Regions from separate parts of the Peribacillus sp. ACCC06369 genome, predicted to be linked through region 3. Evidence: riboswitches for the same ligand, from Rfam matches in the RefSeq annotation. Region 3 holds a riboswitch; each other region holds the start of a gene.
The links. Region 3 has a riboswitch for S-adenosylmethionine ahead of QUF78_RS03270 (sugar ABC transporter substrate-binding protein). Riboswitches for the same ligand answer to the same signal wherever they lie in the genome.
Positions count from the first base shown of each region.

Region 1: it holds a riboswitch for S-adenosylmethionine, as region 3 does, so the genes downstream of both, mtnK (S-methyl-5-thioribose kinase) here and QUF78_RS03270 (sugar ABC transporter substrate-binding protein) in region 3, are expected to answer to the same signal.
Region 2: it holds a riboswitch for S-adenosylmethionine, as region 3 does, so the genes downstream of both, metK (methionine adenosyltransferase) here and QUF78_RS03270 (sugar ABC transporter substrate-binding protein) in region 3, are expected to answer to the same signal.

Region 1 is NZ_JAUCEN010000002.1:3,073,029-3,076,308, forward strand. It holds gene QUF78_RS15710 (pyridoxal phosphate-dependent aminotransferase) at 1-548, opposite strand, end outside; gene QUF78_RS15715 (nitrilase-related carbon-nitrogen hydrolase) at 647-1,045, shown strand; gene QUF78_RS28040 (hypothetical protein) at 998-1,240, opposite strand; SAM riboswitch class I at 1,472-1,625, shown strand; gene mtnK (S-methyl-5-thioribose kinase) at 1,704-2,906, shown strand; gene mtnA (S-methyl-5-thioribose-1-phosphate isomerase) at 2,921-3,280, shown strand, end outside.
Region 2 is NZ_JAUCEN010000002.1:4,783,492-4,786,771, reverse strand. It holds gene pckA (phosphoenolpyruvate carboxykinase (ATP)) at 1-905, opposite strand, end outside; SAM riboswitch class I at 1,322-1,485, shown strand; gene metK (methionine adenosyltransferase) at 1,649-2,842, shown strand; gene QUF78_RS24215 (hypothetical protein) at 3,003-3,170, shown strand; gene QUF78_RS24210 (hypothetical protein) at 3,207-3,280, shown strand, end outside.
Region 3 is NZ_JAUCEN010000002.1:514,448-517,727, reverse strand. It holds gene QUF78_RS03275 (sugar ABC transporter ATP-binding protein) at 1-918, opposite strand, end outside; gene QUF78_RS03270 (sugar ABC transporter substrate-binding protein) at 975-2,087, opposite strand; SAM riboswitch class I at 2,206-2,311, opposite strand; gene QUF78_RS03265 (GTPase domain-containing protein) at 2,409-3,280, opposite strand, start outside.

The DNA.
Region 1 (3,280 bases), 2.6 Mb from region 3:
GCACCTGTGGGATTATTCGGATAGTTCAAAAACATCATTTTGGCTTTAACTAGCACTTCTTTATGTATGTCATTGTATTTCGGAAGAAAATCATTTTCTTCTGTCAAGGGCATCAGTTCGGTCTTTGCCTGTGCTAAAACGACACCGGAAAGATAATCCGGATAGCCGGGGTCTGGAACAAGGATCGTATCACCTGGATTCAATAAACACTGCGGCAGTTCGACAAGACCTGCCTTTCCCCCGAAGAGAATCGCCACTTCACTATTCGGATCCAGCTTGACACCATATTCACGTTCATAAAAGACGGCAGCAGCATCTTTTAAATATTGATGTCCCCGAAACGGCGAATATTTATGATTAATCGTTTTTTCAGCGGCAACCTGCAAACTTTTCACGATATGTTCAGGCGTCGGTTGATCAGGGTTTCCCTGGCCTAAATTAATGACATCATGACCTTGCGCCGTAATCGCATTGACTTTTGCGACTAGAGAGGCAAAAAATTGCTTGGGCAGTTTTTGAAGTTGTCTGGATTTTTCGAATTGCAACATTTATACACCTTCTCTGAAATTTCTTGAAATTCTAGTCACAAATGATATATGTTTATCATAGTCTTGTAAAGCATTTTTTACATGTGGGGTTTTTAACGATGAAGTGGAAGATTGCCTGCATTCAAATGGATATTGCCTTCGGGCAACCAGATATCAATTTTCAGGTTGCAGAACAATGGATGGAAAAAGCAGCAATGTCCAAACCCGATATGGTTATTTTACCAGAGCTTCGGACAACAGGATACGACTTGACCAGGTTAAATGAGATTGCTGATGAAGAAGCAGAAAAAACGATTGAATGTTTAAAAGATCAGGCAAAGAAACACCAGTTTCACATAATTGGGGGTTCCGTTGCCAAAAGAGCAAGCAAGGGCATCTATAACAACATGATCATCATCAATAAGCATGGAAATCTCATTAAACAATATGATAAGCTTCACTTATTTCAGTTAATGGATGAACATCATTTCCTGCAGCCAGGTGAAAAAGATGGTTAATTTACTCTTGATGAAAAAATATGTGCTGGATTCATTTGTTATGACATTCGTTTTCCTGAATGGCAGCGAGCCCATACCGTTCAAGGCGCCGAAGTTCCGTGCTTTTGTAACTTTATTGAAGTCCAAGGTGCCTGTCAAGAGTTCGTTTGCTTCTCCGGATTCACCTATGATATTCCCCCATGGATCAATAATCAAGGAATATTATTGACATCCGAACCTGAACGGTTAACGGCTACAACATATGATTGGTTCTCAATGGCACGGCTAATCAATAAGGCTCTCCAGTGATCGAGTCTGGGCTTTGGCCATGAACAAAATACCCGTATTCGAAGATAGTCGGCCGGATTATTATTAATTTCCCCATTGACAAACTATTTAAAAAGTTGATATTATTTTCCCGAAGATTAAAATTTCAGAAAACATATACTCTTATCAAGAGCAGGCTGAGGGATAAAGGCCCTATGAAGCCCAGCAACCGACTGTAATACCATTGTGAAATGGGGCGGATTCACCGCCGGATTATAAAATCCACAGAGCACGGTGCTAATTCCACCAGAATTCATTTTCTGGAAGATAAGAGGTCCGAAGCCAAAACTTCTGCCTCTTTCTATATGAAAGAGGCTTTTTTATTCTTATTTTGAATCTGGAGGGGAAAAGAATGACTCAAAACCATTCAAATTTTAAGAGATTGACAAACGAAACTGCTATAACCCTTGCAAAAAAACTTGGGTTGGTCAATGCGGATGCAAGTTTAAACTGTAAAGAAATCGGCGATGGAAATTTAAATTATGTTTTTCATATTACAGACACAGTCACAAACAAAGGAATAATAATCAAACAAGCTGTCCCTTATGCCAAGGTACTTGGTGAAAGCTGGCCACTGACATTGAAAAGGGCATCCATTGAAGCGAATGCACTGATTCATTTCAGAAGCTATTGCCCCGAATTCGTACCGCAAGTCTATTATTCGGATGAACAGCTTGCCATCACAGTCATGGAAGATTTATCGCACTTGAAAATCGTTAGAAAAGGCTTGATCGATGGCGATCAATATCCATTGCTTTCACAGCATATTGGTGAATATGTAGCGAAGACGGCATTTTATACATCAGATTATCATTTAGAACCATCCGCGAAAAAGGAAGTGGCCCGACATTTCACGAATCCGGAACTCTGCAAAATCACTGAGGTCTTTATTTTCACGGATCCATTTTTTGAGGAACTTCCGGGAGATTTCGAGCTGGAATTGACTGATGCCGCCAAAAATATTTGGAATGATCAAGAAGTGATACTTGAGGTCGCTAAGCTGAAACAAAGCTTTGAAACCGAGCAGGAAGCCTTGCTTCATGGAGATTTACATACTGGAAGTATTTTTGCAAGTGAAACTGAAACAAAGGTTATTGATCCGGAATTCGCTTTTTATGGGCCCGTTGGTTTTGACCTTGGTCAATACACCGCCAACCTTCTCTTTCAGGCAATTACACGAAATGGCGCTGGAAAGGAAGAGATTTTCTCACACCTTCATGAATTTTGGAATGCCTTTGAAGAAACTTATACCGAATTATGGGAAGGCCAAAATAAAAGCCCATTCCGCCATGTGAAAGGTTATCTGCCTTATTTACTGACAAAATTCAAAAAAGATGCATTCGGTTTTGCCGGCTGTGAACTGATTCGACGAACCATTGGCCTTTCCCATGTTGCCGATTTAAACGTCATTGAAAATAAAGATACAAGGATCGCTGCCAAAACGGCAACATTGGAAATTGGTGCATTTTTAATTAAAAAACGGGAAGAATTGGATGTTCCAGCTGTCATTGAAGCGTTGAAGCAACGTACACTGCCATCTTATTCAACCCTTTAAAAGGAGACCTGCACATGACTACACTAGCACCCTTACCATATTCGGTACAATGGGATGATACCCATATTACATTATTAAATCAACAAGCCCTTCCTTCCATAACAGAATTTATTGAACTTCATTCTGTTGATGATGTATATGACAGCATATTGACATTAAAAGTTCGTGGTGCCCCAGCAATTGGACTGACGGCTGCATTTGGTGTTGCACTTGGTGCCAAACAGGAAACAACCGCTGAATTAGGGGAATTCAAGAAAAATGTAACGAGGCATATTGAAAAACTTGCTTCTTCACGGCCAACTGCAGTCAACCTTTTTTGGGCGTTAAGGAGGATGGAGAATACGTTGAAAACAGCGCAAAGCATTTCAGCTGCC
Region 2 (3,280 bases), 4.3 Mb from region 3:
GGATCCACAACTACATTTTCCAATACGGCACCGAAGCGGATCGCATCGAAAATTTGTGGTTCTTTTTCACGTGAAAGGTTGATCGTTTTCGCATAGCAGCCACCTTCGATGTTGAATACGCCGTTAGAAGACCAGCCGTGCTCGTCATCGCCAATCAGTTTACGGCTAGTGTCTGCGGATAAAGTTGTTTTACCTGTTCCAGACAGTCCGAAGAATAAAGCGACGTCTCCTTCACGTCCTACGTTAGCAGAGCAATGCATTGGAAGGATTCCAGCCTCTGGAAGTAAGTAGTTCATGATCGAGAAGATCGATTTTTTCATTTCTCCTGCATATTCCGTTCCGCCGATCAGGATGGTACGGCGTTCAAATGAAACGATGATGAAAGTTTCGGATGAAGTCCCGTCCACCTCTGGGTCTGCTTTGAAATTAGGTGCCGAAAGAATTGTGAATTCAGCTTCGTGACCTCTTAATTCCTCTTCGTTCGGACGGATGAACAAAGTATGGGCAAAAAGATTATGCCAAGCATATTCATTAACAACTCGGATGGGAAGACGTGATGATTCGTCTGCACCAGCGAAACCTTTGAAAACGAAAATCTCTTCTTTTGCTTTTAGGTAGTCAACTACTTTATTATATAGTTTATTGAAAACATCTTCAGAAATTGGCTGGTTCACTGAACCCCAATCGACTTTATCCTTAACGGATGATTCTTCCACGATATATTTATCTTTAGGTGAACGACCAGTATACTTGCCGGTTTCAGCTTTTACTGCACCAGTTGATGTTAGTACGCCTTCATTTCTGCTTAATACTTTTTCGACCAATTGAGGAACTGAAAGTTGAGTTTGAACATTGTTTCCTGTTAATAACTGGTGTAACTCATTAGAAACATCTACAGAATTCATATATGAGGTACCTTCCTTTGTTTAAGTTTTTATATTACAATTAGTATAACACATTCATTTAAATAGTCTATACTATTTCTTTTAATTTGTGATTATTTTCAACTGGTTTCGTTAATCATTTTTCCTTATTAAGGCGCAGGAACCGAGTCAATACAATTGCATATACTTACATGGAGTGAAAATTTTATTTTAAATAGGAAGTAATTAAGCAACATATTTCTAATTGGCCATTCCTGTTAGTATGCTTTATTTTCTATTATTAATGGCAATTTTCAACATTTCTATTCGCCTTCTACCTTGGAAACCCTTTGAAGACGCTGAAACAACCCATTTTTTCAAGTGGGCGGATATGTTCTTTTTAGAAAAACATTGACAAGTTCCAACCTGATACGATATTATCTTAAATTGTACGGATTCTCTTATCCCGAGTTGGTGGAGGGACAGGCCCTTTGAAACCCAGCAACCTGCCATATTGAACTTGACTCCAAGATCGATCGCCGAAAATAAAGCGATGGTTCTTCAAGGAATAGTGGTGATGGTGCTAACCTGAGCAAGGTAAAAAACCCTTGAACGATAAGAGTGAAAGGATAGAAGACAGAATTTTAAACCTTTCCTCATTTGCCAGGGAAGGTTTTTGTGTATTTATAAGTAATTCTGTGTCTATAGTTGAAACTAATGAGGGAAACGAGTTCCGTAAAAAATCAGGCTTATGCCTACAACATACTAACTTCCAAGGAGGAAATATGATGTCAAAGAAACGTCTATTTACTTCTGAATCTGTTACAGAGGGCCATCCGGACAAAATTTGTGATCAGATTTCAGATTCCATTTTAGATGCTATCCTTGCTAAGGATGCAAATGCACGTGTTGCGTGTGAAACAAGTGTAACAACAGGTCTTGTGCTTGTTGCTGGTGAAATTACAACATCCGCTTACGTGGATATTCCGCGTATCGTTCGTGATACCATTGCAGGAATTGGTTACACACGTGCGAAATATGGTTTCGATGCTGAAACTTGTGCTGTATTGAGTTCCATTGATGAGCAGTCTGCTGATATCGCAGCTGGCGTCGATAAAGCATTGGAAGCTCGTGAAGGAAACATGTCAGAGGAAGAAATCGATGCAATCGGTGCAGGGGACCAAGGTCTTATGTTCGGATTTGCTTGTAATGAAACAGAAGAGCTTATGCCACTTCCGATTTCCTTGGCACATAAACTTTCATTCCGCTTGGCTAAAGTTCGTAAAGATGAAACTCTTGCTTACTTACGCCCTGATGGTAAAACACAGGTAACTGTGGAGTATGATGAGAATAACCGTCCTGTACGTGTAGATACGATCGTTATCTCTACACAGCATGATGCAGAAATTACGCTTGAACAAATTCAAGCCGATATAAAAGAACATGTGATTAAAGCAGTTGTTCCAGCTGAATTGATCGATGCTCAAACTAAGTACTTCATCAACCCGACCGGCCGTTTCGTAATTGGCGGACCTCAAGGGGATGCTGGTCTTACTGGACGTAAAATCATCGTTGATACGTACGGCGGATACGCTCGTCACGGCGGTGGTGCATTCTCTGGTAAGGATGCTACTAAAGTTGACCGTTCTGCGGCATATGCAGCGCGTTACGTTGCGAAAAACATCGTTGCCGCTGGCCTTGCTGACAAAGCGGAAGTTCAATTGGCATACGCAATTGGTGTGGCAGAGCCTGTATCGATCTCGATTGATACATTCGGAACTGGTACAGTTAGCGAAGAAGTCCTAGTTGACCTAGTTCGTGCAAACTTCGACCTTCGTCCAGCTGGTATCATCAAAATGCTTGATCTTCGTCGCCCAATCTACAAACAAACAGCTGCATACGGACATTTTGGCCGTACAGATGTCGATCTTCCATGGGAACGCACGGATAAAGCAGAAACATTAAAAGCACAAGCATAATCCATAAAAAAAGGTGTCCCGCAACAGCGGGGCACCTTTTTTTATGGATTAATTTTGCCTTCAGGGGGAATAATTCAAGAAATCGATAGTTACTCTTGAGTTTGGAGCTTTCTCGTGAATTGGAGCAAATACTCGCGTGTTATGTGCGTTTACTCGTGGATTGGAGCAAATACTCGCGTGTTATGTGCGTTTACTCGTGGATTGGAGCAAATACTCGCGTGTTATGTGCGTTTACTCGTGGATTGGAGCAAATACTCGCGTGTTATGTGCGTTTACTCGTGAATTGGAGCAAATACTCGCGAGTTATGTACGTTTACTCGTGAGTTAGGAGTATTTACTCGCGAAATTAGCATTTACTCGTGAAATGGGAGCAAATACTCGTGAGTTATGTGCTTTTACTCGTGAGTTAGGAGCAAATACTCGTGAAATGGGAGCAAA
Region 3 (3,280 bases):
ATGACCGAAAAGGGTTTTACACAGCTCCGTTTTCCCAGCCCCGACCAACCCCGCCAAGCCTATTATCTCTCCTGCTTTAATATGGAGACTAACATTTTTAACTTTCTCTGCATCTGACAATCCCTTCACTTCAAGAATAACGTCGCCAATCGAAGAATTCACTTCAGGGAACTGTTCCTCCATGGTTTTCCCGAGCATATTCTCTACCACTTCGTTACGGGTGATGTCTTCCATTTTTCGACAAGTGACACGCTCCCCATTCCTCATGACCGTAATTTCCTCACATATTTCAAAAATCTCGGGCAGACGATGTGAAATGAAAATGATTCCCACGCCTTTTTGCTTCAATTCATTTACAATTCGAAAAAGCTCTGTCGTCTCCGTATGACTTAACGGAGCAGTTGGTTCGTCGAGAATCAGGAATTTGCATTCTGTCGAAACGGCTCTTGCTATCAGGACCATCTGTTTTTCAGCCAAGGTAAGGTCTCTTACCAGCTTTTTCGAAGGGACACGAATTTTCATATCTTCAAGAATACAAGAGGCTTTATTGTGCAGCTCTTTCCATTGGACCATCTGTTTTTTTCCCATGTTTTGGACAATATCATTCAACATCACATTTTCCCCAACGGTTAAATAAGGGATGAGGGCCGTATCCACTTCCTGATAAACAATTTGAATGCCTTGTTCCTGCGCCTCTTTTGGTGAGCGGATATCCTGCTTCACCCCATCAATGAATATGTCACCTGAATAATGAACATGGGCTCCCGATAAAACTTTCATTAACGTCGATTTCCCTGCTCCGTTAGCACCGACCAATGCGTGGGCTTTCCCTGATTGTACAGAAAAATCAACTTCACTAAGCGCCTTCACCCCCGGAAATTCAATCGAGATTTTCTTCATTTCTAGTTGCGTGCCCATGTCCATTCCCCCTTATTGAACAGACACTCCCTTCACTGGAAAGAGAGTGTCCCCTTTTACTTTTTATAATGATCTTTCAAAACTTTCATCCAATCTTCTTCAAATTCCGCTGATACACCCCATCCTTCGACAATACCAGACAGATTTGCCATATTTACCGCTTCTTTTGAAGCTTGGATTTCCTTTTGTGAAATAAGTGAAGCCTCTAAGTCATAGGTTTGCGGCGTTTCTTCGCCCGCTAATTTTTTCGCCAATATCCTCATATTCACTGCACCGATCAACTTGGGATCGACTGCTGCCGTGTAGGACCATGAGCTGCCAGCTGATTGAATTTCCTGAAGGTCTGCATTCGACACATCAATTCCGTATATCTTCACTTCATCGCGTCCCGCTTCTTTAATTGCCCGGGCGGCACCGATAGCGAAGGCATCCCATGTTGCGAAAATGGCATCCAATTTACCTTTAGGGTATTTATTCAGCATTGCGGCTACAGCATTTTGTGTTTGAACCGAAGTATCTGCAGACGCCACTCCGAATCTTTCGACTTCTTTAATTCCAGGGTTTTCTTTTAATTTCTCCTGATAAACAGCATTTCTTCTCACCATTGGAGGGAAACCATCCACCCAAAGATACGCAATTGCCGCTTCACCTTTCTGTTCTTCTATCAGTTTATCAAGAGCCAGTGTTGCCAACGCTTCATCATCCTGTGATGTTAATGTTACGCCTTCTATTTTAGTTAGATCGCTTATTGAATCGAATGTAACAACGCTTTTGCCTGCATCAACCAACTTTTGAACGTCATTCACTGTTGCTGCATCATCACCATGGGAGATGATATAGCCGTCATAATCTTCCTGCAAAGCCTGTGCGATCGCATCATGAAATTTAGCCGTATCACCATTGGCTGTATATGTATCCACTTGAAACCCCAGTGCTTCTCCTTCTTCCTTCGCTCCTGCTAAGTATTGGGCCGTATGATCATCACCGCCAATTTTACGGATCACTTTGATTTTGGCTCCTTCCCCATTAGCAAATCTTTCCGGGACATTTTCAAATGATACTTTTTCTTCTTTCTTCGATTCTGTGGAACTCTGCCCTGTAGAGCAACCCGTTAAAAGCAAAGCCGAAGCGATGGCTGAAATGAATATCCCTTTAATAGACCTTCTCATCTTGTTCCCCTCCATATTTTCTTATTAGTCTTATCAGTTAAGTTGGTGTAAGTCCCAAAACAAAAACCTCTCTATTAATATAGAGAGGTTTAATCAGCTGTTCTGCAGACTTATCCCTCTCTTATCTGTCAAAACATTTCTGTTTTGCAGGATTTAGCACCAATTCCTAATGGAACGGTTGCTGGGCATCTTAGGGCCAGTCCCTCCGCCACTCTTGATAAGAGAATATATTGTGTTACGTTTTTCGTAATTATCACTTTATAGGGATATAGTCGTAAAGTCAATAGTTTTTCGAATATTTGAAATGTTCCCCGTTATTTTTCATTTTCTTTGCAGCTGGGCTAGACGCTTTTTCTCGATTTTTTCAAGTCTCTCCAACTGACGTAATTTCACTTCGAACAAAGTGATCGGGTCACGGTAAACTTCCGGATTTTCTTTCATATGCTCCAATGCAGCCTGGTAGTCTTTGATTTCTGTCTGCGTTTGCTCTATCGTTTTTTGAAGTAACGCAAAGGAACTGCGATAGAAAAGTGAGATGTCCCGATCCAAAGATTTTTCAAACAATCCAAATTGGGTAAGGAAACGTTCCGTGATCATTTCGGCAACATCTAGGTAATCTTCACTTTCCAGGTATTTCTTATAACGATTGTACATATTGGCTTTATTTTGCGGTATCGCCCCAAACAGCTTCCCTGCTCCTTTAAGCAGCAATTGTGATGGAGTTCTGCGCAAAAGGATATTAACGTTTTCGATGCGGATACTGCTTGTCATCCGGTCGGCATCACGGCGCCAGTCATCCAATACCCTAAAGTCACCTGCCAGCGTGATCCGTTCTTCTTTGTATAATTCATTGAACCCGGCACTCATTTCATCCATAAACTGCTGGCTTTGTGAGAACTCCATTTGGGAACTGGCAATCCAATCTTGAAGAGAACGGTAATATTGAGGCATGATCTTGTCAGAAATGAATGCTTGAATCCGCTCATTCATTTCCTGGTTTAACTGTACATGGACCTGACTGAAATCACTGCTTTCCGTTAACGATTTAGAGCAATCCCTCAGCAATTCAGGAATTTTAGATGAAAGCTGATTTTTCACTTCATCCTTAAGCGAACTATAAGACCTTATGATATTTTCACTTTTTTCTTTTTCCAAATCAGCCAGTTGATTGACCGCACCATTCAGTTTAACCT